DNA from 4 places in the Bacillus sp. SRL337 genome. Region 4 is predicted to be linked to each of the others. Evidence: riboswitches for the same ligand, from Rfam matches in the RefSeq annotation. Region 4 holds a riboswitch; each other region holds the start of a gene.
The links. A riboswitch is a leader RNA that binds a small molecule or an ion and turns the genes downstream of it on or off. The one in region 4 is predicted to bind cyclic di-GMP.
Positions count from the first base shown of each region.

Region 1: it holds a riboswitch for cyclic di-GMP, as region 4 does, so the genes downstream of both, AC4E8A_RS22055 (anti-repressor SinI family protein) here and flgB (flagellar basal body rod protein FlgB) in region 4, are expected to answer to the same signal.
Region 2: it holds a riboswitch for cyclic di-GMP, as region 4 does, so the genes downstream of both, AC4E8A_RS20210 (hypothetical protein) here and flgB (flagellar basal body rod protein FlgB) in region 4, are expected to answer to the same signal.
Region 3: it holds a riboswitch for cyclic di-GMP, as region 4 does, so the genes downstream of both, AC4E8A_RS21560 (hypothetical protein) here and flgB (flagellar basal body rod protein FlgB) in region 4, are expected to answer to the same signal.

Region 1 covers NZ_OZ481793.1:4,401,727-4,409,759, forward strand. Annotated here, with positions in the region: gene AC4E8A_RS22000 (hypothetical protein) at 261-413, opposite strand; gene AC4E8A_RS22005 (DUF5658 family protein) at 521-823, opposite strand; gene AC4E8A_RS22010 (TVP38/TMEM64 family protein) at 820-1,467, opposite strand; gene AC4E8A_RS22015 (LPXTG cell wall anchor domain-containing protein) at 1,528-2,151, opposite strand; gene sipW (signal peptidase I SipW) at 2,185-2,763, opposite strand; gene tapA (amyloid fiber anchoring/assembly protein TapA) at 2,769-3,602, opposite strand; gene AC4E8A_RS22030 (TasA family protein) at 3,752-4,363, opposite strand; gene AC4E8A_RS22035 (class D sortase) at 4,671-5,261, shown strand; gene AC4E8A_RS22040 (hypothetical protein) at 5,358-5,558, opposite strand; gene AC4E8A_RS22045 (YwpF family protein) at 5,770-6,210, shown strand; gene AC4E8A_RS22050 (helix-turn-helix domain-containing protein) at 6,301-6,621, shown strand; gene AC4E8A_RS22055 (anti-repressor SinI family protein) at 6,655-6,786, opposite strand; cyclic di-GMP riboswitch class I at 6,817-6,912, opposite strand; gene AC4E8A_RS22060 (helix-turn-helix domain-containing protein) at 7,513-7,833, shown strand; gene AC4E8A_RS22065 (hypothetical protein) at 7,866-8,033, opposite strand, start outside.
Region 2 covers NZ_OZ481793.1:4,003,379-4,011,411, forward strand. Annotated here, with positions in the region: gene hpf (ribosome hibernation-promoting factor, HPF/YfiA family) at 107-682, opposite strand; cyclic di-GMP riboswitch class I at 1,354-1,439, shown strand; gene AC4E8A_RS20210 (hypothetical protein) at 1,829-2,068, shown strand; partial or broken gene AC4E8A_RS20215 (ISL3 family transposase) at 2,180-3,396, opposite strand; gene fliT (flagellar protein FliT) at 3,574-3,921, opposite strand; gene fliS (flagellar export chaperone FliS) at 3,921-4,325, opposite strand; gene fliD (flagellar filament capping protein FliD) at 4,359-6,377, opposite strand; partial or broken gene AC4E8A_RS20235 (transposase) at 6,749-7,063, opposite strand; partial or broken gene AC4E8A_RS20240 (flagellar protein FlaG) at 7,085-7,159, opposite strand; gene flaG (flagellar protein FlaG) at 7,215-7,571, opposite strand; partial or broken gene AC4E8A_RS20250 (transposase) at 7,806-8,033, opposite strand, start outside.
Region 3 covers NZ_OZ481793.1:4,293,069-4,301,101, reverse strand. Annotated here, with positions in the region: gene AC4E8A_RS21565 (PIN domain-containing protein) at 1-641, opposite strand, end outside; gene AC4E8A_RS21560 (hypothetical protein) at 720-938, opposite strand; cyclic di-GMP riboswitch class I at 1,040-1,125, opposite strand; gene AC4E8A_RS21555 (helix-turn-helix domain-containing protein) at 1,243-1,776, opposite strand; gene AC4E8A_RS21550 (hypothetical protein) at 1,806-2,519, opposite strand; gene AC4E8A_RS21545 (CoA transferase) at 2,677-3,153, shown strand; gene AC4E8A_RS21540 (FGGY-family carbohydrate kinase) at 3,490-3,807, shown strand; gene AC4E8A_RS21535 (hypothetical protein) at 4,492-5,328, opposite strand; gene AC4E8A_RS21530 (hypothetical protein) at 5,481-5,780, opposite strand; gene AC4E8A_RS21525 (sigma factor-like helix-turn-helix DNA-binding protein) at 5,777-5,920, opposite strand; gene AC4E8A_RS21520 (RNA polymerase sigma factor) at 5,914-6,333, opposite strand; gene AC4E8A_RS21515 (hypothetical protein) at 6,574-6,894, opposite strand; gene AC4E8A_RS21510 ((Fe-S)-binding protein) at 7,195-8,033, opposite strand, start outside.
Region 4 covers NZ_OZ481793.1:1,669,672-1,677,704, reverse strand. Annotated here, with positions in the region: gene fliF (flagellar basal-body MS-ring/collar protein FliF) at 1-315, opposite strand, end outside; gene fliE (flagellar hook-basal body complex protein FliE) at 369-674, opposite strand; gene flgC (flagellar basal body rod protein FlgC) at 686-1,147, opposite strand; gene flgB (flagellar basal body rod protein FlgB) at 1,150-1,539, opposite strand; cyclic di-GMP riboswitch class I at 1,974-2,066, opposite strand; gene codY (GTP-sensing pleiotropic transcriptional regulator CodY) at 2,255-3,034, opposite strand; gene hslU (ATP-dependent protease ATPase subunit HslU) at 3,177-4,589, opposite strand; gene hslV (ATP-dependent protease subunit HslV) at 4,640-5,182, opposite strand; gene xerC (tyrosine recombinase XerC) at 5,203-6,099, opposite strand; gene topA (type I DNA topoisomerase) at 6,312-8,033, opposite strand, start outside.

The DNA.
Region 1 (8,033 bases), 1.9 Mb from region 4:
TTCAACTTTTCTTTGTGTATTTTAAATATGGACACAAACAACTTATGTGTAATTAACTCCATCGGCGATATATGACAAAGGTAATTATAAAATTATTTCTATACTTTACTAACAATTGTCATAATTCGTTATTGCTGGAAATAATTTTGAAAACAAATAAAAAAGCCTTCAAGATGCAAAATACACTCTTGAAGAAAAGACCTTTTTTGACATATGAAGTTATAATTCTATGTCAATATTAAAGATATTTTGTGTCAGTATTAATTATACCTCACAGCATCTTCGGATCCTTCGTCAGCCTGCCTACCAACGTGACCTGATTTATCATGTTTTCTCACCTCTTTTCTTTCGTTGGTAAGTATAGGATAAATGGAGGATCCTCCTTTGTAAAATGGGGAAAGTTCCTCTTTCAACCTCCCAAACAGCTTAAAAATCCTATTTTCACATAGATGAAAATAGGATTTTTTATAAACAAATATACCGATAACATGAAAGTAAAGAAATTTACTTTTTGCCCCCCCTAATTTAAAAACAATTGGAATATCCAAACTCCATGTAACAAGAAAGTTAATGAATAAATCGCCACAGCTGTATAAGCTACAGAAGTAAACCATTTTTTCCTCGGGATTTCTCCATGAATGATAAGTGCATAAAGGAAAAGGGATAACAATATTTTTACAGAGAGGAACCATGCTGGATGAGCAGAATAAATAGAATTCATGAGGGGATTAGCTTCTTTAATTAAATCATTCTTGATTCCGAACCATGTAACAAGCGCATCAATCAAATTGAGTGCTGCTAATATATGAAGGACCATTTTCATGGATTCACCTGCTTGTTGGTAGGAAGAATAGTGGAAGATTTCTTTTTATAAAAGTAAACGGAAGCTCCGGTTACGATTATTAGAAAGTATGCCCCGTATATTGAAATGGATAACAACCTACTCCCTGCAAACATACTGCCAGCAAGTGTGAACGTGATAACAGCTGGAAGTTTTCCTGTTAAGGTGGCGGATGAAAAAACAAGAAAGTTCACTTTGCTCATACCAGAAAGGATATTTACAATTGGTGAAGGAATAACCGGCAAAAGACGAACAAACAGGATTCCCAAGAAGGCATTCTTCTCAAAATAGTGTTCATACTCTTTTGCTTTCGGGTACTTATTCAACAAGTTTTGTGACCAATCCTGGAATCCATATCTTGATAGATAAAACATGAAAGAGGTCCCCAGGAAGATGCCCGTCAACGAAATGAACGTGCCATTCATTACTCCTGCCACTGACCCTATTATTCCAGCAAGCACCGGATAAGGAATGATTGGAAAAAATACGAGAACACCAACGAATAAAATGCTTATTATTATGGCTAAGGTTCCTCCCTGGTGTACCAAGTCGATCATCAGCTCTTTTTGATTCATTCCGATTACAATAATGATCACTGAAATTATAATAGTGAAGGATTGCTTCATCAGATCGATCACTCCTATTGGGGATAAAGAAAAAATGAATTACCTATGAAGGGTAATTCATCATCTTGTAAATTCTACTCTCTTTCTCATAAGCCTGCGAAAAAGAATCATTAGGAATCCAGCTGCAGACAATATCGCTCCTATAGACAGCAGCAGAAAGGTATTGGTGCCTGTTTCCGGCAGCTTAGGACCATCAACAGGGAGTAATCCACCAAGTGTACCCGCTACATAAAATTTGAATTCCACCTCTGTTTCCAGGCCTTGAAAATCATTGCCCAAATGCGCAGGAAACTCTACAGTAAAATTCAGATCTTCTTCAGCAGAGTTAGCAAGTTCCCTAGGATCCAAACCTTTGAAATCAGAGACCTTACCATAAAAAAGCTCATTTTTAGAATCAGAAACTTTTATCATCAGTTCATTATAAAGTTTTTTAGAACCTGATTTTAAATCGGCTGACATCGTATACTTAAAGCCTTGTTTCCCTTTGTTGCTGATCTTGATTGTTCGATCTGCCCAATCACCTGGTTTCATGTTGCTTACATCAAAAAGTACCTTTGTGGGCGTTGTGGCAATATCTACTTCAGGAATCGTATTATTAGGTGCAGCCAATGCCAGATTCACAGCTGAAAAATAAATTAATGTCAGCAGGCTGAAAATAACAATCCATCTTTTCTTTTTATTCATCACTTCTCACGTCCTTATCCATTTGGACATTCTTCAGGATGCATTATTTTCAATGGTGTCATTCTTTTTCGTTTTGATATCTATTTCAGATATGGCTTTCCAAATCGTGAAACCCGAATAGACAAGTAACAGGAGTCCAGGGACCAGTAAAAGAAACGCACCGTTCTTTGAATTAGTAAAATTCATAAAGTAGCCAAGATACGGGATAGTCACACCGCTGTATTCAGCTACAACATTTTCGGAGAGGACAGGGTTCATGTCTTCAGTATTATTGTTGTCCCCTTTTGTCTTATACATGATATTGTCTCCGCTTTTGATCACTTCTGTCACTCTATGGGTCACCAGCATATCTTTTTCCTGCTGGAAGGTTATGACGTCCCCTTTTTCAAAGCGGGTCATATCTCCCCCAGGTTTAACAGCAATGATCGATCCTGTCTTGATACCAGGTTCCATTGAGCCGGAAAGGACCGTTTTTAATTGGTAACCGAATACTTGTGGTTCTCCTCCCGATGCCTTCGAGGAAACTACGACAAACACCATAAAGATCAAGACAAGAAACAATATTGTAGTTACTATATTGCTGCCCCATTTCATAAGCTTTCTACCATTCATCACGATCAACCTTCCTCTGTTTTCTTTTCATCTTTTTTATCGGGTTCCGGAACTGTTGGAGTCTCCGTTGCTTTAGGTTTCGTTTCTTCAACAGGAGCCTGAGGTTGTTCTGGCTCTGGAGGTGTCTCCGGTTCTTCAGGCTGTTTCTCTTCTTCTTTTGGCTGCTGAGGTTCTTCTTTGACAGGTACTTCAGGTTTCTCTTCTGTTACTTCCTCTTCGTTTTTATCGGCTGCTGGATCTTTGGCTGGCTGTCCTTGACTTCCATCCTTGCTTTCTGTTTCAACTTTCTGTTTCTCTTTAGGTTCCTTCTTATCGTTTTCATTTTTATCATGACACTTCACCATGATTTTGTGGCTCCAGATGACTTCATTCTTCCCTTCATATCCATCCCTCTGATAGACTCTAAACATGAAGGAGCCCTCTAACTCTGTAGGAAAAGAGAGCGTAATAGTTTCCTTTTCCTTGATTGGCTCAATTTCTCCATCCCCAATTTTTCGGCCTTTGGTTTTCGGGTTACCCTCTTCCATGTAATACACTTCATATTTTGCAGGCCCAGTCATCGTAAAGCCAAGATTCTTTATTTCTGCACTAATATCTGTTGGAGGACATACTTTTAAATTTTCTGTATTATTTTTTACAAACCTAAGATCACTTTTATCAAACCAAGTCCCGGCTTGGATTATAAAGTTATCTGCATTAGAGTCGCTGAAATAAGCGGTGGTGTTGGAGTTCAAGTATGATAGGGTAAAAATTAATATGTAGCAAGTCAGCAAAACTTTCCCCCATAATATTAGCTTCTGGTTTCGCTTTGCATATTTTTTTATTCTTAAGTACCTCAATAAAAGCCCTCCCCATTTCCATCAATATATGATAGAAAATGAACATTTATTTTATCTCGTCTAATTAAAATTCATTCAATCTACACGACATAAAATAAATTAGAGGAAAGGTAAGCATGATGCTTACCCTCCCTATTAAGAAGCTGAATTTATCTTCTTTCTCCAGCTGTTTGCTTAGCATCGAATGTCCATTCTAATTTTAAGGAGTCACCTTGAAATACATTTTGATCTTGTTTATTATCAACAAATTCAAACTTCACAGTAAGGTCATCCGAGGTCCCTGCTCTCAAACCATCCTCTTCCCCATATCCAAGCCATGCCAATAGGTCGTAATCTGTGTCGACGGTATCATACTGTTTCAGTTTTGAAAGTGTTGTTTGTTTAATTATTTCAGTACCAAGCTTATCGTTATTTTTCAGGAAAATAACTTTGATGTGGTCACCAAGATCAGCACCCTCGTTATCTCCCTTTGCATCTGTCACGGAATATTTCGTAGTCAAAAGAACTTTTGATACATTTAAAGATCCTGTGTTATTTAGTTTGAACTTTCTTTCCATTGTATCTCCAGGTTTTAGGTTGGAAACATCAATAATAGCGTTATCTTTATCATTACCTTTTACATTGATATCCAAAGTTCCAGCAGCAAATGTACTGTTATTCACTTCAACATCATTAAAGTACGCATATGTACCTCCACCAACTAATGACAAACCTAGTGCTGCTGATGCTACTCCCAAACCTAATTTTTGCTTAATACCCATTTTATAATTCCTCCTAGTGTTTTGTTTTCGTTCGTTTCAGCGACTTTTTGTTCTCTCTAACGAACTTACAATGTGAGTATATGACATATTTACCAGTTTGCAAAACCGGAAAATCCGCCGTTTTTTCGCTAAAACGAACATAAAACATGTATTTTCTGGAAATACCTCTCATTTTCTCACTATTTAGTAAATTATAATGAACTTATTGTTTACTATTAAGAACAAACCAGCTATCAAAAATACAAATTCCAAATTAACCACTTTTATGTAAAAATAAAAGTAAGATATTTACTAAAGGAGCATTTCCATGTTCAATAACCTGATCAAATACCTTAGTATTGCTTTACTAGTTATCGGAATAAGTTTAACCGGCTATGCCGGCTACCAGATTTTTACACAAAAACAGCACCAGGACAAAGCCCTGCAGGAAGCCAAAGCTCAAGTTAAACCAAAAAAGGCATCCAATAAAGAACATGAGTCATCCACTACCTATTCCTTCGAAAAAGGAGATGTAGTCGGCATCCTCCAAATCCCGGCCCTAAATAGAGAACTCCCGATTATAGAAGGAACAGATGAAGACGAGCTGGAAAAAGGGGTCGGACATTATTCTTCAACCAAGCTGCCGAACCAGCAGGACCGTATCTTCCTTGCCGGTCATCGTGATACGGTTTTTAAAAAAATGGGCGATCTTCAAAAAGGAGACCAATTAAAGGTTGAAATGAGCAATGGAACTTTTACATACGAGATATATGAAATGTTCGTTGTAAAAGAAGACGACATGTCTGTTGTCCAGCCCACATCACCGGATGAAATATTGACCCTTTCCACCTGCTATCCTTTTGAATATTTATCAAGTACTGTGGAACGTTATATCATTAATGCCAAACGAATTGACTGATTGGCCGATTTTCATATGAATTTATAAAGGAATGAAACAAAACATAAGGGTATATGGTCACCTACAGTAGAAACCGACTTCGCGATCTTCATCCGTCTATCTTATTAAAAATAACCTAGTTGATTGGAGCGGAAGGGGCTCGACCTCCTGCGGGACTAGCGGGACAGATGAGACCCCGCAGGCGCAGCCGAGCAGGCCAATCCAGCTCCAGCGGCCAGCGACTAGCAGATTTCGATCACCCTCCTTGCGATAAGTCATCATCGATTCGCCATGTTCATCGTGATTCCTTAATCTCATGCGTGAGACCTCCAATCTGTAAGTCGCTGAACGGCCGCTTGCGCTTTTTAGTCAACGCCCGCCCCGCGGAGTCGTGTCCCTGTAGCGGAAATCATCATCTACAACTTGGACAATACAATTATTTTCGTGATTATATTTGGAAGTAACGCATTATGTTTCGAATCTTCTTATATGTTATAATTTGTACAAACTATGAGATGGAGGATCGTTCATGAAAACCTTTAAAGTAATCACTCTTCAAGTTGTTGAAAACGATGAGCTGAAAGACATTGAAATTGTGGACGGTTTGATTATCAATAAAGAAGATGGGAAAGGGAGCTGGCTGATTGAGGGCTGCATGAAGAAGGATTATTATGATTTCTTCCGGGATGCCCAGCAGAGCGAAAATGATATTGAGGTACAGGTTGTGATTTCCCTTCCTGAAAATGATCCCGCTGCCTTTATGACGAGAATCAGCTGCATCAAAACGATGGATTTCCATCTGAGCGTTCTTTTTGAAGGAAAGTTGAAGAAGATGCGCAATGAATATGCTGAACTTCTGCTTGATGATTTAGTAGAGAAAGGGTTTGAAGGAGCAGGGCTTGTACAGGAATTCAGGGATAAAATGCGTTCCAAGCCTAGACTGGCTGCTACTTCGAAGGCGTCAAAGTAACTTTTAGACGAAATGTGACAAAGCTCACGTTTTTTTGTGGTATAATGTCACTATTATGAGGATGATTATACGTACAGGATGTGAACGGTAATGATCGGGGAACGAGTGAAGAAGCTTAGACAAGAGAGAAAAATGTCCATGACTGAACTTGCGGATAAGGCTGGGGTTGCCAAGTCTTACTTGAGTTCAATTGAAAGAAACCTGCAAAAGAATCCGTCGGTGCAGTTCCTGGAAAAGATCTCTGGTGCGTTGAATGTACCTGTTGATTCTTTACTATATGATACGATTGAAGATAAGCATATTGATTCGGACTGGGTAAGCATTGTAGAACAAGCCATGGAGTCCGGCATCAGCAAAGAACAGTTTCGGGAGTTCATTGAATTTAATAAATGGAAACTAAACCAAAAGTAAAAAGCGATTCCCTTATGACGGGAATCGCTTTGATTATTTTATAAGTACTTTTCTTTCTTCTCTATTTGTATGTAGGTATTCTAGGATTTCATCTTTGGTGACCCCTACTGCCATTGCTTCTTTAATCAAGGTAATCCATTCTAGATCCAGTTCTTTTTCAACCACTTTCTCTCCTCCTAAAATACACTCAGTATTTCAGGCAGCCCAGCCATCATAGTAAAACACCCAATCTCTTCCCTTAGATCTGTGGCTTTGCGTCCTCATTTTTCAATGAGTTTGCCTTTGTCTGACTATCTCATTGGCTAACCAGTTCCTTAACTATATCCATTATACTATTTATCAAAACCTATATTTTGTAAAATCCTGCTGCCTTTTCTACCTTTTTTCCTATAAATTTTTACATTTACTTCTCTTTTGTAGTAATATTCTGTTAATTATACTCTTCAGATAGTGTTTTTGTGTCGAATAAGCATGTTTCTTAGTGGAAAAGTCTTGCGATATGCCTTCAGCTTTTCCTCTAATGGGACAATCTTCTGGTTAATTTGAATGAAGCTGGATGCATGAAAGAAAGGAGATGCAGTGAGGTCCTTTCCGCATGATGGGCAAATCCACTGCCCTGTTTCTGTAGAACTGTATGAGGGGCGGCTGCAACGCTGGCAGTTTTTCTTAAACATAATTACACCTCTTTCGTTCGCTATAGTCCTTTTTACTTACTATACAAGAATATCCTCACTTCTCTAAAATGCTAAAACTATTCAAAAGTTCTTAATAAAGAACAATTTTCGTTAGTTTACTATTGTATGCTAACTGTTTCTTAAAAATGCTAATTTCCATAAAAATCAAATGTTCTTTATAATGAATAATAAACGATTTGGAGAAGGGGTTCAGACTATGGTTGGTGAGAGAATCAAGTTTATTAGAGAGAAAAAGGGGCTCACTATTAATGAATTAGGTCAAAAAGCAGAGATTTCAAAGTCTTATATCAGTTCTATTGAGAGGGGATTACAAAAAAATCCATCAATTAATGTTTTAGAAAAAGTAGCTAATGCTCTTGGTGTATCTCTAGATACGATTATTTTGGAGGAGGCAGATGATGTATCAATTACGGATGAGTGGATTCAGTTGGTGAAAGGGGCAATAAGTCAGGGTTTGACCAAGGATGAATTCATACATTTTACAACCTTAATGGGGTTAAAAAGAAAAGCAGAATAATAAAGAACTTGAAACATCTTGTTTCAAGTTCTTCAGTTGATCTTGGTTTTAAGAATAGCTAGAACATACCTTGCTTCCGCTTTACAGGTATATTCATAGTTGGTGTTCAACTCTTTTTGAAGTGACTCTATTTCCTTAACCTGGTCACCCGTTGGCTGTTCAGAGAAAATCTTTTCTATAATTTCATTTATCTTCTTTGC
Region 2 (8,033 bases), 2.3 Mb from region 4:
CCGACAAAATTTATCTTTAATTGATTTTATTCGCCACTCGAAGGAAATGTCCTTTTTTTAAACGTAAAAACATCCTGCAGAATCTGCAGGATGCTGATGCTATCAATTATGTGGTTTCGATTAACCCGTATTTGCCGTCTCTGCGCTTATACACGATATTCGTTGCATTCGTTTCAGCGTCAGTAAAGATGAAGAAATTATGGCCGAGAAGATCCATTTGCAGAATCGCTTCCTCACTATCCATCGGTTTCAGGTTAAATTGCTTTGTCCTTACAACTTCATTAGGAACATCCGTCTCATCTTCCTGCGCTTTTTCATTCAGTTGAGATGTAGTCAACCCTTCCTGAGCAGCGAAGAATTCTTTCGGACTTCCCTTTTCACGCATTTTGCGGTTCACTTTGGTTTTGTGTTTACGAATCTGTCTCTCCAGTTTATCTACGATCAGGTCGATGGCTGCGTACATATCTTCGTGGCGTTCCTCAGCGCGCAGAACCAAATGCGGCATCGGGATTGTCACTTCGACCTTAGTTTTCTTATCAGGGTATACCTTTAAGTTAACATTTACGTCAGCATCAGGAGTTTCATTGAAGTAACGACCCAACTTGCCAACCTTATTCTCCAGGTGTTCTCGAATCGCTGGAGTTACCTCAATGTTCTCGCCTCGAATGTTGTAGTTCAACATGTAAACTCCTCCTTTTAGATAAAGCTATGTTTATATATTTCTCTATTCCCCTCATTATTCCTGCTTAATCTTTCTAAATATTTTGACGAATTTTAGAATATTATGTTGAATGTTTATATGAAAGGGATTTGAGAAATATATCTTATTATTATTTTCTCATGCACCTCAACGAATAAACTAGTAATAGCTTAATATTATGTGAAGTTTTCGGACCTGAACACCCGTGCAAAATCAAGAAAAGAGGAACTTCTACCGTCTATAATTTACAATATCCGGAAGGGATACTTTCAAAAAACCTTACTATGGGCAGAACACCTGTAGTCATAACAATATTGGGCCGGGACGAGTAAGTTTCGTCCCCCCTATTCCATCTCCAATCAGAAAAGACTTGCTGCTTGCACTGTGAGGTAATGGAAAAGCAGTTGAAATGTCCAGCACATATAGTCGTATGGAAGGAAAAAATAGAATCAATTATCCCTGAAATGGAATGGAATTTTCTATATCATACGCTCATAGTAAATGATGGACTCTTATAGAATTCAAATCTTTAGTACTTTAAAATCAGATATTTTAGCGAAAAATGGAGTAATTTGTAATTTTTTTCTGGAATTTATTGAAAACTAGGTCTTTATGATTTATTATTAGAATAGTTTTAAAAGTCTATTGACAAAATTGAAAAAAGGCAAACTTTTCGAAAGGAAAGGACGCAAAGCCACGGGTCTAAGGTTAGCTAAACTAAGATAGCCGGGCTGCCAAAAAGTTTTGTAGATAATAATGCGGAGCACTTTTCCATTCCTATTCATTTATCCACCTTCTTTTTGGTGGTCTTTTATTTTTTTCAAGAAGAGGGGATGGAATTTACTAAAAAAAATTGATTAAATAAAGTATCTATAAATATGTTTAGCCGGTTTCAAGGTGAGATGAAAGGTTGAAGACAGACAGGAAAGCTGCGGAGACAAGCTGCAAGTCTGTTATAAGTGTAAGAGACAAAAATCACCTGAAGACTATTATGGAAATGGACTTTATAAAATTGTTCAGAATGCAGAAAGAATTGAATTAATAGAAAGTCTCTCATGAAATACTAACAAATAAGAATGGTAATGGGTTATAGTTTTCAATTCATTAAAAAAGAAGGGAAGAATGCCAATGTCTATCATGACGGTTTTATTTGGCTCTGTGGAATATTTTGAAAGAGAATTACAGATCTATATAGAGAAAGAAGAATTAAATTATATGACGACCAGCCAAAAGCTAGAGCTCTCGTATTCAACATTAAAAGAGGATATTGCTCATAGTTTCATATGCAGTGATAGCTTTCGCGAAGAATGCTTGGAGAACCTGGCGAAGGCTTTTTTTCAGGTTAGCGGCTCTTTGGTGTTAAACTAAAACTCAAAAACATAGAAACACCCTCTCCTAGTGCCAATCGAATTGCATTAGGTCAGGGTGTTTTTTCGGTTCAACGTCAAATGTTGGGGTGAAGTGAATTTTGCTTCACCCTTATCCAATATGTGAACCCAGTCTTTTATACGTATGTGTTAATAGTATTTTCGCTCGAAAACGCGTAAAGCTTCGAAATCCAAATGCGTTTCGTTTCATCACTTTCGTTAAGTTGTTAATTCCCTCCAAGAAGCCGTTAGAATAGCTATAGGTAAAGCTATTTAATATTTCAACCTGCCAATTTTTTAATGTTTGCGCTGCTTTTTGAAACTCCGGGATGCCCGCCTCATCAACGGCTTTGTAAAAGGAATATAAGTCATTTTTGGTTTGGTGGATGTTCTCTTCTCCATTTTGTTTCGCCTCATCGAACCAGTGACAGAACAGTTCTTTCAATTCATAGGCCAGCTTTAATTCAGGGGACATGTCCAGATAACGTTGAAGATACCACTGATTGTCCTCTGTTAACTTATAGGATTTTTTATAGAATACATGTCGCATCTTTTTGCATTTCTTTCGATCATAATCATGCCAGCTGGATTGAACTCTTCTCCTCACTCCATCAAGTGCCCAATAGATATATCGAACAAAGTGAAACCGATCCGCCACAATAATAGGCTTCCCAAGGGCTTGTGTGACAGCTGCTTTAAAAGACTGACTCATATCCATGATTACGATTTCCACTTGAGCTCCATACTTTCGGAGATAGTGCTTAATCGTATTTTTGTATCGATTCGGAAGGATATCAATGGGCTCTTTAGTGATGCCATTCGCGATTATGAGCTGGTACTTGCCTTCTCTGGTATCTCCTTTGTATTCATCGATGGTGATCACTTTTGGCAATTCCTTCGCTTCTTCGTTGACTGTCTCTTTGGCCAATTGATCAAAGCGCCTTGCGACCGTTGAAGGGGATGTTCCATACACTTCTGCCGTCTCCTTGAACGTCTTGCCTTTAATACTACGAATTTTAACTGCCTGGTTCAGTTCCACTGATAACCGTTGGTATCTATTCACAAAAGGGTTCTTTTCCGCAAACTTCTTTCCACAAGGACAAGCATATCTTCTCTTTTGTAAAAGATTAGTGTGTGTCTTTCAAATAGCTTTAAATGCTTAATTTTTTGTATACGATAGTCGTGAATCTTATGAGTGAAAGTAGCACAAACCGGACAACTGTGGGGTGTAACCGGCTTCTCTGTATAAATCCAAAGTCTCGCTTCCACTTCCTCCATTTTCGTAACCATTGCTTCTTCAAAACCGGGTAGAATTATGTTAAAATTCATTATGCACGAATCTCCAATCTATACTTGTTTCTCGACAACTCAAGTATAAAAGACTGGATGATTACATGCATTTTTTTTGTTCAAATTGTGTAAGAACCCCAACAAATATTATAGAACCGTTTTTTCAATTTTTCCTACCCAAAAAAGAACCCCTATGATTAGAGGTCCTTTGAACATTCAATTCTTTTTATCGTAATAGAATCCATCCGTTTGAAGATGATCGTATGGATTGGAGTATTTTTTCGCAGAGGCTTTCTTTTTAACCGTACCATTCATTTCCTTCTTGATAGCATCCCGAAAGTCTGCCATCTTACGGTCTATCACTTGATTCCACTTCACAATTTGACTGCCCATCTCTGCTTCTTGTTGAGTGTATGGTGCCTTCACTCTTGCCAAGACAATTTCTCTTTGTTCTAATAGAGATTCCACTTTAGAGATACGTGCATCACGATCTTCCTCGGTCTGTGTTCCCAGTATTTGAAACAACTGCTTTGTTAATAGATAACATTCTTCAACAGAAGACATTAGGCTTTATCACCTGACCCAGCGTATTGCTGCTGTCGGTTCGTTTGAATGACCTGTTTCCATGTATCCCGAAATTCTGTAATAAACTCTTCAACTTCATTTAAAATAGCAGAATCATTCTTTAAATTGGCTTCTATTAATCTCCTATTAAGGTAATCATAGAGAGCCATCATGTTTTTAGATACAGCAATATCCATATTAAGGGTCACCATCAGTTCACTGATGATATTTTGAGCTTTTTGGATATTGACATTTTTCACTTCCACCTGTTTATCGGATATCGCTTTTTTAGCAAGCTGGATATTTTTCAGGCAGCCGTTATAAAGCATAAGCGTTAACTCCCCAGGTGAAGCCGTTGTGACTGAGTTGTTTTGATACGTTTTGTAGGGGTTGTTAATTGCCATTTAGACACTCCTCACTAATTTTATAATAAATAATTACATGCCTCCGCTGAATTGCTGCATTAGATAGGCTGATTGGGAATTTGCTTTCTGTATTGCCTTTTCCATGGCTGTAAACTGGCGCCAGTAACGGTCCTCAACTTGTTTCATCCGGTCTTCGAAACGGTCGATTCGGTCATCCATATTTTTTAGATTTCGCCCAATGGCAAACTGCTGATTGGTTGAAAAGGCGTTCCCGGCCTTTTCTTTGAGTTTGTCCATTGTATTGTTGGCCGTATCATATAGCCGGTTGATGATCCCTTTTTCTCCTTCTGTAGTTCCTTCCCAGGAAAACAAATTTTGCACAGATGCAGGATCCTCCTCGATGGCTTTTCTTAATTCTGTTTCGTTTATTTCAAGTTTCCCACCTTCTAAATAGTTGCTGGTGGTCTTAATACCTATAGAAGCGAGCTGGCTGAAAACCGAGGAAACTCCACTATTTTGGACAGGCTGGTAGAAATTCATCCGCATTTCTGACAAGACATTTGATAGAATAGGATCTCTTCTTAAAAGGCCACTCTTTGCCATATCTGTCCACTTTTCCTGCTGTTTATCCGACAAAGATTCCTTCTGTTCATCCGTTAAAGGCTTGTAAGAGCGATAATATTCTTCTGAAGATTTATCGCTTATCTTTCCTATCAGCTCATTGTACTTTTCAACAAAACCTTTTATATTCTCAAAGACTTTATCTGTATCATTATTTACTGAAATACCGGCAGAACCAGAGGTGAACGTCTGCTTTAGTGTAAACGTTACTCCGTTCATGGTAAATGCGTTGGAAGTTCTTTCAGTTTCCAAACCGTTAATGGTGAATTTTGCATTCGTCCCACCCGCTTCAGTTGCATCAGCACCAAATTTCAAAACAGAATTCAGAAAATTACCAGAAGTAATAATTTCCCCGCCTGTCTCATTGTAATTTCCAGATTCCGTCCTGGTTAATGTCACTTGGTCCGAAAACGAATCATACATCATCGAGAGTCCAACCTTAGAGCTGTTAACTTTTCCAATCATGGTATTCAAGGATTGGTTTTCTTGAACAATAAAATTTTCAGAAGTCTCTCCTTTTGAAGTATGAGCCCCTAAAGTAAACGAAGTATAGTTTTGGGTATAGGTAGCTTCAAAGGAAGTACCCACAACTTGTTCCTCATTAAAAGTAACTTTTCCTGTTTCTTTGTCGATATATCCCACTTCAGTTGAGTTTTTCGGATCTATAATGGTAAATCTATTGTTTGAGGAGTCATCATTGATAGTATAATCTTCTCCACCAATTTTAAAAGAACTCAGCGACTTTAAAGAACCACGCTCGAGCTGCCATGTGCTGGTTGCAGCATCAATCGTTTTATTTTCAGTTCTGTTTTGAGTAATAAACTCTGCCTTTACAGTTGATCCCTGAGATAGCCCAGAACCTCCAAACACTAACTTATCGTTCGTTATATCCAGATAGACTTCCCCTTCTGCCGGTGTAGAAGATTGAACCACTTTATAGTTCTTTCCATCCACTTTCACATTCAAAGTTCCTGAATCAATGGCATCAACATTTAACGCGAGTTCAGTGGTACCGTCTGTAGTAACATTGAGGGTTTTATTTTCGACTGCTCCCTCGCTCCATGTAAAAGCTGTGCTGAAATTTGAGTTTTGGGAGAAAAGGCTCTTCGCTGGGTCTAGCGTATCGTTGGAGATTTTACCTCCATTAATAAGCGTAGCTGCACTTGCCAACTGATTGACATTTTGTATATTATAAGATCCCTGAGAAGCAGACGAGGTTGCCGTTGCTGTCAATAAATCTTCATTAGTTGAAGTAGTAGTGCGCGCACTATACTTGGATGAAAATTTCATTTGAGTGAGTTCCGAACGAAAATCCAACAATAACGTATTTATTGAACGATAGTCATCACGTTTCCATTCCAAGATTTGTTTTTCTTGCTTTAATTTATCTAGGGGCATGCGTTCTGCCTTCATTAAATCAGCAACTATGGAATCAATATCCATACCGCTGGCCAGACCACCAACTCTCATAATCTCACTCCCTCAATAAAGTTAATTTTTCTTTCAAATACTCGCTTATTCTCAAAATTTTTTAAAGAATCAATAGTGGTTACATAATTGGATAATGCTTGAATATCTTTAAAATACTTACAGGTTGGGGCCATCCTATCTCCCAGACTGGATGGGTTTGAAAAAATAGACTTATAACCGTGCCAGGAAATCTCCACAGTGCTCACGGTCGCTAACCCTCCCATTTCTCTCAGGATTGGTATCCATACATTCCTTCGTCCTGCGTATCCATGAGGTTGAGGTTGGATATGCTCCTTTGCTGGGTCTGATGCCCGGATGGAATAAATAAGCTCCAACTCTGCACTATTGGTATTTATGAAATGATAAGCTCTTTAATTGTTTAGATCCTTCTTACGCAATCTTTTTACTTGTTTTTGAGGCAATCCTGCTAGTAACTTTGAACCATCAAATTCACATTGCTTATGGCCAATGACAAAAAGCACGCGTAATAATTTACAACACAAGGCGATGAGTGACTGTTGTTTTTTCAATGGTTTTTCAGTCCGAGTTGTATAGTGTTTATGCAAGACTTTAAATGTTGGATTATGAGCGACAAGGGGTCTTATTGCTAAATAGAGAGCCCAGCGCAGCCGACTTCGTCCTCTTTTTGTAATCCTGGTTTGGCCTTTATACTTACCAGAACTGTGTTCCCGTAGCTTTGAGGGTATTTCTTTAATTACTTCATTCGTTTGTTTATTAACAATTGTTACATAGCAGTCTTTTAACTTCTCATGATACTCAAACTTTAAATGTGTTTAAGATTCTGTCAAAAACTCATTAATTCCTTTCACTACTCCTTTATATCTTTTTATCTATCATTAAGCCTATAAATTCTTTCATTGCTGCGTGCATATCTAGGACTTTTTTTGAGGGTATTTCTTTAATTACTTCATTTGTTTGTTCATTAACAATTGTTACATAGTAGTTTTTTAACTTCTCATGATACTCAAACTTTAAATGTGTTTTAGATTCTGTCAAAAACTCATTAATTCCTTTCACTACTCTTTCAAATTTATCTTTTGTGACAGGTTCTAGATGTTCTGCTACCTTTTTTTCAGTCTCTATATTAGAAGTTCTTTTTAAAGGAACTATTTGTTTATCTCCAGGATAACTTAATGATTGTAGAAATTTTTCGCCTGTCACTTTTTCAATCATCTATTTACCTCCTACTAGGTTATACTTCTTTTATCGGAGTTATCACTATAAATGTTTAGTTGTTTCAGTAGGCATATACATTAAAAACCACCCTTCATAATGAGGGCACTGAAAATCTGCCGATTTCTAAGCTATAAATATAATTAATAAAGAAAAAGTCAACCCTTCTTCCTATAAAAGGAAGAAGGGTTGGCTTTTTTCTTGGATATCACCGTATATGCTGCCCTTTTATTATCATATTAGTTTGAGGATCCTTTTAATGTTTACCGCAAATATTGCCATGGCACCTTGTAACTCCATGCCAATTAGACCCGAGGATTCTGCTACATTATACCCGTGTCTGTGTTTTAACTCACTATTTTTAGCTTCAATTTTATATCGTTCTTTTGCCTTCTCCTTAAAGTATTCACTTTTCTGGAATTTTGCTTGGGAGGAGTGCTGATCGGACTTTATGGAAACGGA
Region 3 (8,033 bases), 2.0 Mb from region 4:
GTCAGCCGCTTATCCCCTTGGAACAATTCTATTAGGTCAAAAGCCAATTGGGCTCGATTGCGTACATCAGGCTTCTTATTTTTTTTCAAGCCGTCCAATTCGCGGTATACCTGTTTGCTGACAAAAATGTGAGCATCACTATCCCTGTGCAGGGCAATGAGGAACATCTGCTCATGAAGTAATATGTTTGTATCCAAGCATAAAATGGTGCCACGCTCAATAACAGGTTTAAGTCTTGTGTATTTCATCATTCCCAGTTGATGATTCCTTTTGGCTGCTGCTTTTTCTTTAGCAGAAGGAAGCAATATATATTGGAGGGCAAGAGCCAGTCCCAATGTAAGGTAGAGATGGATGGGGTTCTCCGTTCCGAATATGTAAATGAATTTTTGATGAAATGCAAATCCAACCATAAATAGGACTGCCAAGAGGCTTCCAAGCTTCACCTGTTTCATATACACCTGGCCAAGTCCTGGCAAAATAAAATTAAGAAGCGTGGCTAATCTGCCGTTAATGACAACATGAGGGGATATTCTTACGGAATTGAACAATCCCAATGCTAATAGGCAGCTCAAGATTATAAGTGCAATCTCACTCGCATCGCCGCTTTTAGACAAATATAAATATAGAATGAATAATAGCAAACCCTTTCCTCCTTGCTCTCTGTTTTAGTGAGTGATAAAATGTTTTCTGTTTTTCTGCAATTATTTCAGAAATGATTCTTACTTATATTCATCTCTGTACGTTTTCTTGGACATTCTACTTAAATCCGAAAATTGACGGTGGTTATCTCGCAGCTTACCGATTCTGGCTGTCCAGCTATCGATATGCGGAAAAACATTATTGGTGGACGCCTTTGCCGAAGATAAGACCCTTTCAGCAATGAAAGAAAAGGCAATCAATCCGATACTAATAATGAATAATAGTGAGATCAAGCCCATATGTATCCTCCTCTCTTACATATTTTAATGTGCTTACCTTTTGTAATGAAAAAACTGCCCTCTTTTATGGAAGGGCAGCTTCAACTAACAATTCGTAAAATTGATGCAACCCGACTATCATAATCCTCATGATTTTAGACTCGTGGTTTTGCGTCCTTACCTTTCGATAAGTTTGCCTGTTTTTTTATGAATACTGGTTACTGGATGTAAATACCTATTAGTATCGTACTATAAAGTGGAAAATAAATCCTTTCATTTTAGATAATTTTTCACAAAAAAATTTTTGATTTGTATTTTCATTGTATTATATTGTCTTTTTTTGTAAGGTGCGTCTGGTCTGAAATATGCCTGTTTCTTTATCATAATAAATCTGATTGACAATAAGGCGAGGGAGAGATTCTTCGTCTTCTGGCCCATATACCCTTGTCATTGCGTCTGAAGTAATGAGCCAGGTCGATTCAGATTTTCTTACTTCATGAAGGAGGAATTTTTTCCTTTCAATGGCTTTGCGAATGGTACTGCCGTCACTTAATCCCCAACGTGCTGCCGCTTCTTTTAAAGTATAGACGTCGTGAATGGGAAGGGACTGTCGATCCTCTATACCAACAGGCCCAATAATGGTAAGGATCTGGGATGCAAGGATTGTTTGGAAGGAGGTCTCTTGTAAAGCAGAAAGATAGTAGACTTTATTATTCTCCTTTAACCAATCCTTCACTTCGGCAAGGGAAGTAAGTTGATTAAAGTTGTTTGCCTGAAGGTTAAAAAGCATTACCGGCCATTTTTTATAGCCCTCCATTTTTTCCTGCAACTTCATGTAAATAACAAAGGATGCTGACATTCTAAATTCCTCCTCATATCGATTCTGGGTTATAGCACTTCCTCGAATGTTCCTATTTCCCTTCCCCTTTTATAAACACTGCAACTTTTTAACTCCTCATAGGTAATCGGATTACCTCCAAACTGTACTCCCCAGGTATCACAGAGGTCTTCAATTCCATCATCGTGCAGTCTTTTTTCAAGATTGAAGATTAAACTGTGCCCGAGCTCATGTCCCAAAGTATGGAGCAACTCTTGTCTTGCTTGTTCCTTCGTAAAAAGAATATAAGGCCTGTCATGCATATCATTTTCAATGGGCATCCCTTCATCGATTTCGTCAGAATAAAGATATAGCCGGTAAGAATCTCCTTCTGTTTTCATAGGGTACAAATCAATAGTGGAACCTTCTGGTGAACGATGAGTTTCATATCGATGATAGGCACCAAAAATACTTAAACGAAGGGATTCCGGACGATTTTTCAATCCGATAGAGGCTATTCCTTGCACAGCAGTTGGACGATTTTTTTGAACTTTTTCTACAAATCCCTCAACTTCCTTAAGCGACAAAGGGAATTCAAATCCCGGTGCCGGTTCTTCTTCAAAGAAATGGATTTTATCAATTTTCTTGTACTTAATGAGTTGCTTTAATCGTCTTTTCTTCATCCATTTTGAAGAGAGCAGCTTTTCTCTAAACACGATAAACAAAAACAGCATTGAGAAAATCAGCCCAATCCCAATTAATCCTTTAAGAATGAATAAGTACATATACATCACCTCTTATTTTTATTATTACCATTATAATCCAACAAATAAAATATGTCACTAGTAAAGGAAATATTTTTATAAAATTGCACAGGAAGTACTAAGAAGTGGGTAAATAAGTTAAGGTTGTTGCATAAGTCAAACTTAAGTTTTGGGGGCCATGAAAGGAAGGGTTTTGTGTTGTAACAAAGAAGACTTCGCTATTGTTCTATCTCTTGGTTTATTAATCAAACGTTTGATTAGTGGCAGGTTTATAGCTATCGGCAGAGAAGAATTAATTCATGATGACCGATTTACGAATAATGAGAACCGACTGAAGCACTCCCAGGAGCTCGATGAAATAATTGGCGAATGGATTCGTGAAAGAGAGCTTAATGAAGTAGTAGAACCATTTAATAGCTGTGGTGCAGTTAAAGGCCCTATGTATAATATGCAACAAATATTTGAGGATCCGCATTTCAAATACCGGCAATCATTAGTTAATCTAGAAGACGAAGACCTAGGCGAAATACATGTGCCCAATGTATTTGCTAAGTTTTCAAAAACACCAGGAGAAGTTAAGTCATCTGGTCATAAAAAGGTCAGCATAATAATGAAATCTATAAAGGAATGCTTAATTTCACTGATACAGAATTAGAAGAATTAAGGAATGATAATATTATATAATTGGGGAAGGAGTGACAGTATTCTTGTCCCTGAGTAAGTATTAAAACATATCTTTTTTATAACGAACAATTATCCAGAGTATAAGTACAGGATTTTTCTGAAAGTAATAAAGTAAGGATTGTTTTTTCATTTAAAAGGAATTATGAGGATGAAAGTGGGTTTATATCCTCGCTAGCAGAGGTCCTGGAGATACTCTGGAGCATCGGAAATTGTTATAGTTAGTAGTGGTTTGGGGGAGCGGGACTTGGCTTTCCATCCCTGAGTTAAAGCATACGATCTTATATGAGAGATGTTGGGACCTGTCCCAATGAATTCCATTATTTCTATCGGCGGTGGGGCCAAGAACGCTGAATGGCTGCAAATCCAGGCAGACATATTCAATGCAGACGTCCATAAGCTTGCAAGTGAACAAGGTCCAGGACTTGGGGCGGCTATGCTTGCTGCTGTCGGAGCCGACTGGTATCCTACACTGAGAGAATGTTCACAAGCTTTTACAAAAATCGTAGAAACTTATACTCCTATCGAAGAAAACGTTAAGAAATATAAAGACTTGTACACTCTTTATAAACAAGTATACCAACATACCAAGTCCCTTAATGAAGGGCTTAAATCTTTCCGGGAATAGCATCTTGGGTGATTGGAAGACAGAGGGGCAGCTGCTCCTCTTTTTTGTCGGGTTTCAGAGTTGATTAGGAAAGGAAGTCTGCTGCAGGCATAGGTAAGCGCCACCTGACGATGTGAGATTTGGTGTACTCCCTAACAAGAAATAGACCAAAAAACCGGGCACTCTAATAAGATTTAGTGTAATCCATCGAGGAATAGACCAAATATCATGGCGCTCCCATACAAATTGGTGCGGTCCATCGAGGAATAGACCAAATATCCGGGCGCTCCCATAAAAAATGGTGCAATCTATCGAGGAATAGACCAAATATCCGGGCGCTCCCATAAAAAATGGTGCAATCCAACGAGGAATAGACCAAAAAACAGGCTGCTCTCAAAAAAATTGGTGCAATTTATCAAGTTCCAAACCACATATCTCCCCACTATTATAGATAGTTCGTTTATGGTACTGGATAGACTTTATCTCATCGACAACCATAAAGACAGCTCCAATATTGGGCAGGATCAGATTCATAAAAGGCAGGCTTAAACACAAAAAGGGCACCTATTAAGAATGCAATAGATGCCCTGGCAGCTAAAATTGAGAATCAGTGGATCACTAAGGGTTAAGATTGAGAGAGTGTCTATTCGCTGCTACCCGAGTGAAATCCCCGTTTGCAGATTCAAGAATACAAGATGCATACCATCAATATCCGCCATATGATTTCTGTTCCCAATGAATTTGGGGGTCTTTAAATTCTCCGAATAGAAAAGCGGTTTCGGGGATTTCAACTCTTATTGAAAATGTAAACTGTCCTTCAGCCCAGATGGTCGTATTTCTTTCTTGAAGCGGTTCGTATGACTTTGTGATTTCTGTGAATTGCTCGAAAAGTTCTTGACCTGCCTCCTTGCCTTCTGTGGGGGTCGTTCCCACCGTCATATAAAGGATAAAGTGCAGGCTGCCGTCTTCACCGGTGTAATTCACATCTTGAATTTTTTCATTATTTTTCATTACATTATCTTTCGCTTGAATGAATAGATCTTCGTGGAGCTGTGGTTGTTCCTGCTGAGACTTGACCACTTGCAAATCCGCATAGTCTTCAGGAATGGATTTTTCAATTAGTAAATCGGGTAGTTCATCATTCAATTTTAATTCTATAAGCTTAAAGTAGGAGACGAATTCTTCCCCATTGTATTCTTTTCTTTCGAGCACAACTCCGGAATCATATTCAATTTTAATGAGACTTCTTTCGAATAAGAAGACTTGTGGATTTGTTTTAACTAACTCAAATGTTACCCAATTTTCTTCAATGTTCTGTTCTACTTCAGTTTCTGGTATTGATTGTCGGTCATAAATTTTTCTTAGATGATCAAGGAAAATATACTCTTCATCAGTTGCGATATAGGAATGATCCATTGTCATTACTTCATTTTCAAAATCCTTTTGATTTTCTCTTTCTATGAAATGATTGCCCTCAAATTTAGAAGTAATTTCTAATATAGCTTTGCTGCCAGAATCAACGTATTCGTATATCAATTTCATTCTTTTAATGTCTGTCTGCTGCTCTTGGTATAAATTTTGGAAATATGCCTTCCACTCTTCTTCGGTTTTTTGTACTTGGGCGGGTTCCCCCTTTTCTTCATCTGGAATTGAATTAACCGGCTTGTGGGGAGACAATGGAAGGTCTGGTTCTGCTAAGTACTCATTATGATTGACAACAGGGTTTTCGGTTTCCGTTTGTTCATCGTGTTTGTCAGGAGAAGCGGGGTCATAGGATGTGTCGGTTGAAAAGAAATATGATAAGGCAACGATTGAAAACAGCAGGACTGTAACTCCAGATAAGCCATATAAGTAGTGATTTTTTCTTTTGGGGATGTCTGAAAATGCAGTGGCTTTTTAATTATTCTATCTTTTTGTGATTTAAAATGATATTGGGAAAAAACATCTTCATCTAACGATTGCTTAATTTCCTGTTGTTCTTCAATGTTCTTCATGACCACCGGCCTCCTTCTTTCAAATTTTTGAGATGCTTGCGTCCCCGGTCAAGTCTTGACCTGACTGTTGACGAATTTACGCCTAATAACTGACTTATTTCTTCTGAAGAAAGATCTTCATAGTAATACAGAATCAACACTTCCCGATACTTGACCGGAAGACCAAGCAAGGCTTACCGATGGAAACTTTCTCTTCATCTTGAAGAACGATGGTTTCAGGTGTATCGACATCTTGTTTTGTGTTGCTTTGAAGAATGTGATTCCACCATTTCATTCTTCTCTTTGTTTTCCGCAGGTAATCTTTACACTCATTGGCCGTGATGCTGAACAGCCAGGTTTTTAGCGTAGAGCGTTGGTTAAAGGATGAGATGTTTTTGTAAACTTTAATAAACACTTCTTGAGAAATATCCTCAGCAACTGACCAATCTTTAACGTAGGTGTATGCAAATTGAACAATTGCTTTCTCATTTGTGAGGATAAGTCCTTCAAAGTATTCCATCCCTATTTCTCCGTGTTCGCTATCGGCAAACTCTTTTTTTACGTTCCCCTCCATCACAAAACCCCTTATTTTCTTTTTTTTGAATCTTAGACGTTCAAAGTATGTCTTCTGTCTCAATGTTTTTTCGATTATGGAAACAATTCAGTTCAGTACGAAGGCGTTGGACTTGAGGACAGTTCGTATCCCGCGTGGAGAGGCTTAATACAAAGGGTTCTCCAAACAAAAAAGTATCAGCTATTTCGGGCTGATACTTTTTTGGAGAGAAAGGGAACGTCCCCTCTGCCCAGATTAAATTCACTTGACCACCTGTGGATTCGTTTTTGAAGCTGTATCTGTTTTCGACGCATCAATCATCAGGATAACAGCCGTGAGGATATGCATGATCATTCCCACGAAAGGGATCCAGCCAATGCAGGAGGTGACAATTCCCAAAATGCTGCCGGTCTTGGATCCTTCCTCTTTTGCCGTCAGAACTAACGTAACAATATGCAGGACCAGCATTAGGATCAAAGGCGTCCATAAGAAACTAATAATGATAGCTCCACCAAGGATAGGAATTCCTAAAACTGCTTCCAGTGCACCTGTAACCCACTTTAAAATTCTGGATGTGGACAAAGTAAACCCTCCTCTTATTTCTAGTATTTTCCTCCATTATAGCATAATGCGGATGTTGTCTTGTCTCTAAATATATGAATTTTGTGCTGGTGGGATGAGACTAAATAGTAGTGAAGGTGATTGAGAGGAAAGGGAAGGGAGGTGAAGCCCAATTGGTACAAGGAACGGGCACTCGTCTCGGATTTTTGATCAGACGAAGGAAGTATACTGGCTACTCCACCAGCTAGTAAAATTTTTTTCCGGGGACAGTCCCCTGTTACTTTAGCGTAACAGGGGACTGTCCCCGGATGCGTTAATGTACTAAAGCAGCTTCGAAACGGGGTTGTTCCCACCGTTCCAAGCCTCCACCAGCAAATCCGCAATATGAACGGCACGCACTTCCCCGGACAATCCTTCTTTCTCAATTCCCAGCTTCATCTGCAGCAGGCATCCGGGGTTCGCGGTCACAATCGTCTTGGCTTTCGTGACTTTCACTTGCCCCATCTTGTAATCAAGGATTTTCATCGACATCTCGGGTTCGACGATATTATAGATTCCGGCCGAGCCGCAGCAGCGCCCGGCATCTTTCATTTCCTTGTAGTCGGCGCCTTCTATGGATTCCAGCAGCATCCGCGGCTGTAAGAATGTCTTCTGGACATTTTTCAGGTGGCACGAGTCCTGGTAGGTGATGATTTGGTCATCGAGCTTCAAGTTCTGTTTATGAAACGCCAATTCTATGAGTATGCTGGAAAGGTCTTTTATTTTTGCTGAGAACTTGATGGCGCGGTCTTTCCAATGAGGTTCATCACCCAGAAGGTGGTTGTATTCTGTCAAAAGGGCTCCGCATCCGCCGGCATTGGTGATGATGTAATCGACCTCTTCTTCCTCGAAAGCCTCGATGTTTTTCTTGGCAAGTTCCTTGGCGTCCTTTTTTTCGCCGCTGTGGGCATGGAGAGCGCCGCAGCATGTCTGCTTTTTCGGGATGACGATTTCACACCCAGCCAATTGCAGGAGCTTGGTTGTGGCATCGTTGGTCGGCAGGAACATGGTATCCATCAGGCAGCCTGAGAAGAAGGCGACTTTCTTCTTCTTCAGTGCAGCGGGCTTCAGATATACCGGCCTGTTTTTCATGCTTTTCTTGGCAGGGACTTCCGGGAGGA
Region 4 (8,033 bases):
CGGAATTCCTTCTGCTGCAAGTTCAACTTTCAATGTGTCTACCATTTCACTAGGGACCATTATCGTTGAACCGCCATCGGTGATTTCCGAAGCTATACCTCTTCCATCCAGGTTTTCTTTAATCGTTCCTGTCTCCGAGGGGGCCAGATTGCTATATAGCGGTACAAGATCTGTCCTTGTTGAAAGGAATCCTGTAATGGCAGCAGCTAAAATAACCACCAACAAAGCTGCACCATACATAGCCCTTTGTTTCTTGGTTCGTGATGACCAAAATGTATTTAATTGTTCTTTGTATTTTTTTACAGTTTCATTCATCTTAATCCCCCGGTTACTCTGTCTGATTTACGCGGCATTCATAACCGTAAAAGTTACATTGGCATTCTCATGATTTCTTGATATGCTTCGACTACTTTATTTCGGACTTCCATTGTCGTCTGAAGCGTAATACTGGCTTTTTGGGAGGCGACCATGATTTGGTGCAGGTCAACATTTTCGCCACGGACCAGCTTTTCCGTCAGCATATCGGATTCTTTCTGGCTGGCATTTACTTCTTCAATGGATTTTTTCAGGAAATCAGCGAAATTCTGCTGATTTTGTACTGGTTTAATGCTACTTTTCTCAAACGATGTACTTAATCTGTTATCTGTTGCTGAATAAATATTATGTATCGCCATAAGTATCCCCCTTATTTTCCGATTTCAAGTGATTTCATCATCATGGATTTATTAGCATTAAAGACAGTTACATTTGCTTCATATGAACGGGTAGCGGATATTAAATCAATCATCTCACGAAGCGGATCGACATTCGGAAGGCTTACATACCCATCCTGATTTGCGTCAGGATGTTCTGGATCATATACCAGATTAAAAGGAGTCTCATCGTCTTCCTTTATCTTTGAAACCTGGACACCATTACCTATGGCCCCCGAATCCTTAGTGCCCATAGCTTTATTTAGGAATGAAGAAAACCGCTCCCCATCAGGCTGAAATACCACTGATTTTCTTTGATAAGGCTGCCATTCACCATCGACCAGTTTTCCTCTTGTCGTATCTGCATTTGCCATATTGGATGAGATGACATCCATTCTTAACCTTTGTGCGGAAAGCGCAGAAGCTGATGTATTCATACCATGAAAGATTGACATTTCTACTTACCTCCCCTGATTACAGATTTCAAAGAATTAAATTTACCATTTATCCGGTCGGAAAGAGCATTGAAGTAGATTTGATTGGAAGCCATTTCTGACATTTCCTTATCAATATCAACCCCATTCCCATTGTGATTGTATTGGAACGGTTTACTTCTGACATTAAGATCGATATTTCCTCTGCCAGAAAATTCAAAATGACGGGGATTCGTTCTTTTTGCTTCGAAAGTGGAGATGGAATCATTCAACTGTTCTTTGAAACTGGTTGTCTTCGCTTTGTAATTGGGTGTATCGACATTGGCAATATTTTGAGATATCACCTTCTGTTTAGCCGAAGAATAGTTCAAACCATTTTCGAGTGATTGAATGGTGCTGGAAAACAAGCTCATTTTTTACACCTCTAACCAATATTTTGTCAAAGATTAATGGATTTTGACATTTTTTACGGAATCATAGTCTCTATTGTAATATTAAGAAAAATAGGTGTCTATGAATATCCTGTTAATTTTATTCCTACTAATTATTCATTTTTTTGAAGGACTTTTACCATATTTTCTAAGAAAATCTGTCATTCAAAGCTGTTAAAGGAAGTTTCTTCTTCTTCCAAAGGACTATCAGCCCTACTTTTTTCCAACATTTTTCTGTCTTCCTCTGCTGAAAACCGCCGCTTATGTTACAGACACATTACAATACTATAACTGGTAATGGCTCAAAAATCTTTAGGGAAAGTCTTCCAATCACATATGGAAAAATAACCCACTTAAATTCCTCATAAATATAGCGACCCCTATAGAGATCGCTCCGCAAACATGCAATGTCTCCATTAGGTAACCCGGCTGCCGATGTACAAAGAGAATTGTCTTTAGGCCCGTGGCTTTGCGTCCTCCCTTTTCAGAAAAGTTTGCCATTATCTAAGAATTGTTGTAGAAAATTGTCGGAAATAGTCTGTAATCTTATTGTACTATTTGTGATGTTAATTTCAACCCTTTCCCTTACATTACTATTAGGTCTTTATACCCCTTTTGAGGTTTTTTCACCTTTACTCCATAATATTTCTCGGAAATAAAAATGGCCGCCAATCCTTTTGGACTAGCGGCCAGTTCATTAATTTGTCTTTAATTTATCCAATTCAATCAGGAATTTATCATTTAGAACTTTGATATATGTCCCTTTCATCCCAAGTGAACGGGACTCAATGACACCAGCACTTTCAAGCTTACGAAGGGCATTCACGATGACTGATCTTGTAATTCCCACTCTGTCAGCAATCTTTGAAGCTACAAGTAATCCTTCATTTCCGTCAAGCTCTTCAAAGATATGTTCAATTGCTTCAAGCTCACTGTAAGATAGGGAGCTGATAGCCATTTGTACTACAGCTTTACTACGGGCTTCCATTTCTATCTCTTCAGATTTTTCCCTAAGGATCTCCATACCGACAACAGTAGCACCGTACTCACCAAGGATCAGGTCATCATCATCAAAGCTGTCTTCAAGGCGGGCAAGAATCAGCGTACCAAGACGTTCCCCGCCGCCGATGATCGGCACAATGGTTGTAAGGCCGCTTTGGAACAATTCTCTGTTTTCTACTGGAAATGCAGTGTATTGGCTGTCAATATCCAAGTTAGAAGAAGTTTCCTGTATATTGAAAAGGCTGTTTGTATATTCTTCAGGAAATTGACGATCTTCCAGCATTTTCTTCATTCTTTCATTCTCTATCTTCTGATTGACAGCAAATCCGAGCAGTTTTCCACGGCGGCTGACAACAAAGACATTTGCAATAATGACTGTACTCAAAGTTTCAGCCATTTCTTTAAAGTTCACAGGTTTTCCTGCTGCTTTTTGCAGCATTGCGTTGATGGTTCTTGTTTTACTTAGTAAATTCATTTCATTTCCTCCTAGTGCAACTAAATAGTTTCAAAAATTATTAAATAAGAATCGCGATTGACTGGTATAGTCCGCAATCAGGATACTGTAAATCCCTTGTAGTTTGCAATTATTTTTTACCCTCGGACGGTCGTCAGCAAACTTATAGAATGAACTGGCTCAAGTCTTTATTTTGAGAGATTGCTCCCAGCTTATCTTCTACATATGAAGGTGTGATAGTGATCTTCTCCATTGTGATTTCAGGAGCTTCAAAAGATAGATCCTCAAGCAGCTTTTCCATAATGGTATGAAGTCGGCGCGCCCCAATATTATCAGTATTCTGGTTCACTGAAAAAGCTATTTCAGCCATCTTACGAATAGCATCGTCAGAAAATTCAATTTGTATACCCTCTGTTTCTAAAAGTGCTATATATTGTTTAACTATGGCATTATCAGGCTCCACAAGAATCCTTACAAAATCCTCGACAGAAAGCTTCTTCAGCTCCACCCTGATTGGAAAGCGTCCCTGAAGCTCCGGAATCAAGTCAGAAGGCTTTGCCGTATGAAATGCCCCTGCCGCAATAAACAGCATGTAATCCGTCTTGACAGACCCGTGTTTCGTTACTACTGTAGAACCTTCCACAATCGGAAGAACATCACGCTGCACTCCTTCACGGGAAACTTCACCAGATGACTGGCTGGAGCTCTTGCTGGCGATCTTATCTATCTCATCGATGAATATGATCCCGGTCTGCTCTGCACGAACAATCCCTTCTTGTGTGACCTCATCCATATCAATCAACTTCTGTGCTTCCTCATTAATAAGGACAGGTCGTGCTTCCTTCACCTTCAGCTTTCTCTTTTTCTTCTTTTTGGGCATAAGTCCGCCAAGGGCATCCTGCATGTTCATACCCATCTGCTCCATTCCGGATCCTTGAAGCATATCAAACATGGATGCCTGCTGTTCTTCAAGTTCAACAGTGATGAACTCTTCTTCAAGTTCACCTTTTGCCAGTCTGTCTGCTATGACTTTTCGTCTCTCATTAATTGAGGTTTCTTCTTGTTTCTCATCATCATCCTGTTGTTGATTTCCTTGATTGCCGCCAAAAATCATTTCAAAAGGGTTTTTATAATTACTATTTTTCTTTTTGGCAGGGACGAGCAATTCTACCAGACGGCGGTTGGCATTCTCTTCTGCCGCTTCTTTGACATCTGCCATTTGTTCTTCTTTTACGAGTCGGACAGAAGTTTCTACCAGATCCCTTACCATTGATTCCACATCTCTGCCGACATAGCCTACTTCTGTAAACTTTGTTGCTTCTACTTTAATGAACGGCGCCCCCACAAGTTTAGCCATTCGCCTCGCTATTTCTGTTTTCCCTACTCCAGTAGGCCCCATCATAAGAATATTCTTTGGCACCACTTCTTCACGAAGGTTGTCAGCGAGCATACTCCTTCTGTATCGGTTCCTCAGCGCAATAGCAACCGCTCGCTTAGCGTCATTCTGCCCAACTATATATTGGTCCAGCCGATCGACAATCTGCCTGGGTGTTAACTGATTGGCTTGTTTTTTCAAGTGATACACTCCTTTTCCTGCGTGGTTTTCCTAACATAAAGAAAAAGACTTTACAGGTTTTCAACAATGATATTGTGATTGGTATATACACATATGTCGGCCGCTATTTCAAGTGCGGCCTTTGCAATCTGTTCGGCACTTAAGTGTTCCCCGCTATGGTGCTTCAAAGCCCTTCCGGCAGCAAGAGCATAATTCCCCCCTGAACCTATGGCGAGAATCCCATCATCTGGTTCAATAACCTCCCCGGTTCCTGAGATCAGAAGTAAATCATCAGCATTCATGACAATGAGCATAGCTTCAAGCTTGCGAAGCACTTTATCACTTCTCCACTGTTTTGCCAGTTCAACTGCAGCTCTCTGAAGATTACCATTGAACTCCTGTAATTTTCCTTCGAACATTTCAAATAAAGTAAAAGCATCAGCCACCGAACCGGCAAATCCTGCGACGACCTTCCCATTAAACAGCTTTCTGACTTTTTTCGCAGTGTGTTTCATTACCACAGCATTCCCAAATGTAACCTGTCCGTCCCCTGACATGGAACATTCGCCTTTATGCCTGACAGCGAAGATAGTTGTTGCATGGAAATTTCCCAATTGTATAACCTCCTTTTCATTTAAGCACGAGGATGGTGATTTAAATATGTTTTTCTAAGGTGATCTTTTGTAACATGCGTATAAATCTGTGTAGACGACAAATTCTCGTGTCCAAGAAGCTCCTGGACTGTACGAAGATCTGCCCCATTGTTCAGCAAATGAGTGGCAAACGTATGCCTCAGCATATGTGGATGGATCTTTCCGGTTAAAGAAGCATCTTTTATGATGGTATTCAGCACATGACGCATCCCCCGGGAAGTCAGAGGGCCTCCTTTATAATTGACGAAAACGAATTCATGCTCTTCATTCTTCATTAGCTGTCCGCGAGATATATTTATGTATTGTTCCAAAGCTTCATGTGCAAAAGTTCCGAACGGCACATATCTTTCCTTGCTGCCTTTCCCCTTTACAAGGACTGTCGACAACGAGAAATCAATATCTTTCATTCGAAGGCCTGCACATTCACTTACCCTTATCCCAGTAGCATAAAACAATTCAAACATCGCCCTGTTCCTGACTTGTATCGGCTTATCGCCTTCACAAGCTTTCAAAAGATTTTCCATTTCTTCTTCATAAAAGAATTCCGGAAGCCTCTTTTCAGATTTCGGGCTGTTCACCAGAGCAAACGGATTTTCAGCGACCATCTTCTCCCGGTTCAAGAATCGGAAGAAACTGCGTATACTCGAAATCTTTCTTGATATAGTGGCCCTTGCAAGGCGTTTCTCATGAAGGCCGGTCAAGAATAAACGTGCATCAAAATACTCGATTTCGGATAATGAACGCAGATTCTGTTCATCCATGAAACGAAAAAACTCCCTGATATCATCCTTATAAAAAGTAACGGTATACTCTGAATAGTTTTTTTCTATTTGTATATATGTAATGAAGGTATCCAGATATTGGTCTATATTTTCCAAGTTAATATCACCTCACAAAAGGCTACTAAATAGTAACACAATTTAGTAGCCCGTGCAATGGAGTTTACAAATATTTCACAAAGTTCTGAATTGTTTCTCCGACTATGCGAAAGTCTTTATTCAAGTCCATGTTCAAAGTATGAATCTTCTCCATTTAAGATACCATATTATTTTATAAAAGGAAAAAGTGAGCCTCTAAGCTCACTGTTCCTTTACTGCTGTGTCTCTTCTTTATAGTCACAATTCGAACATTGGACCTGTACACCCTTCTTGAGTTTCTTCTCAACGAGGAGGTGCTCACATTTGGGGCACTTTCTGTCAATCGGTTTGTCCCAGGAAAGGAATTCACAATTCGGATACTGGTCGCAGCCATAGAAAATCCGTTTTTTCTTGCTTTTCCTCTCAATGATATTGCCTTCCTTGCAATCTGGGCACTTCACACCAATCTCTTTAACGATCGGTTTTGTGTTTCGGCAATCAGGGAAGTTACTGCATGCCATGAATTTTCCATAGCGTCCCATCTTGAAAACCATGGGATGTCCGCAGTTTTCACAATCCTCACCAGCCGGCTCATCCTTGATTTCAACTTTCTCCATCTCTTCTTCAGCTTTTTCGAGATGCTTCTCAAAACCTTTGTAGAATTGGTCGATAATGGTTACCCATTTCTCTTTTCCATCTTCCACATAGTCAAGGTCACGTTCCATGTTTGCAGTGAACTCGACATCAATAATTTCGGGGAAGAATTCAGAAACAAGCTCTGAAACAATCTCACCGAGTTCTGTTGGAATGAACCTCTTGTTATCAAGGCTTACATAACCCCTTCTTTGGATCGTATCCAAGGTCGGTGCATATGTTGACGGGCGTCCAATCCCTAACTCTTCCAAAGTCTTTACCAATCTCGCTTCAGTATATCTAGGAGGCGGCTGGGTAAAATGCTGCTTGGGATCGATGTCTTCATAGCTTACTGCATCTCCTTCTGCCAAAGCAGGGAGCAGGTTTTCCTTCTCTTCCTTCTGATCATCAGAGCCTTCTACATAAACCTTCATAAAGCCTGGAAATTTCACTTTAGAACCGTTTGCCCGGAAATACACTTCACCGTTGACAACGTCGACACTCATTGTATCCATGACAGCCGAAGCCATTTGGCTTGCCACAAAACGCTCCCATATCAACTTATAAAGCCTTAGTTGGTCTCTGGAGAGATATTCTTTCATTGAAGATGGGTCTCTCAGGGTGGAAGTAGGCCGTACCGCTTCATGGGCATCTTGTGCTTTTTGCCCTTTTTTCTCTTTTCTGTCCTCACTTTTGGTGAATTCACTGCCATACTTTTCAGTGATATAATCAGATGCTTCTTTTTGAGCTATTTCGGAGATGCGCGTAGAATCTGTTCTCATGTAGGTGATCAAACCGACAGTTCCCTCTTTGCCAATCTCGATTCCTTCATATAACTGCTGAGCAAGCATCATTGTTTTCTTTGCCCTGAAATTAAGCTTCCTTGCTGCCTCCTGCTGTAAGGAAGAAGTTGTAAATGGTGCAGCAGGATTACGTTTTCTTTCTTTTTTGGTCACTTTCTTAACTTCAAAAGATTCACCTTTTATCTTTTTGAGAATAGTATTGACTTCTTGTTCGGTTTTCAAATCAAGCTTATTGCCATCAAGTCCATAAAAAGCCCCTTGGAAAGTACTCTTGCCTTTTTGGAATTGAGCCTGGATCGTCCAATATTCTTCTGGCGTAAATGCCTTGATTTCTTTCTCCCGATCAATGATCAGCCTTACCGCTACAGACTGCACCCTTCCGGCACTAAGGCCTTTTTTCACCTTCTTCCAAAGAAGCGGGCTGATATTATACCCGACAAGACGGTCTAGAATTCTCCTTGCCTGTTGGGCGTCAACCAAATCCATGTTGATCGGCCTCGGATGCTTAAAGGACTCCTT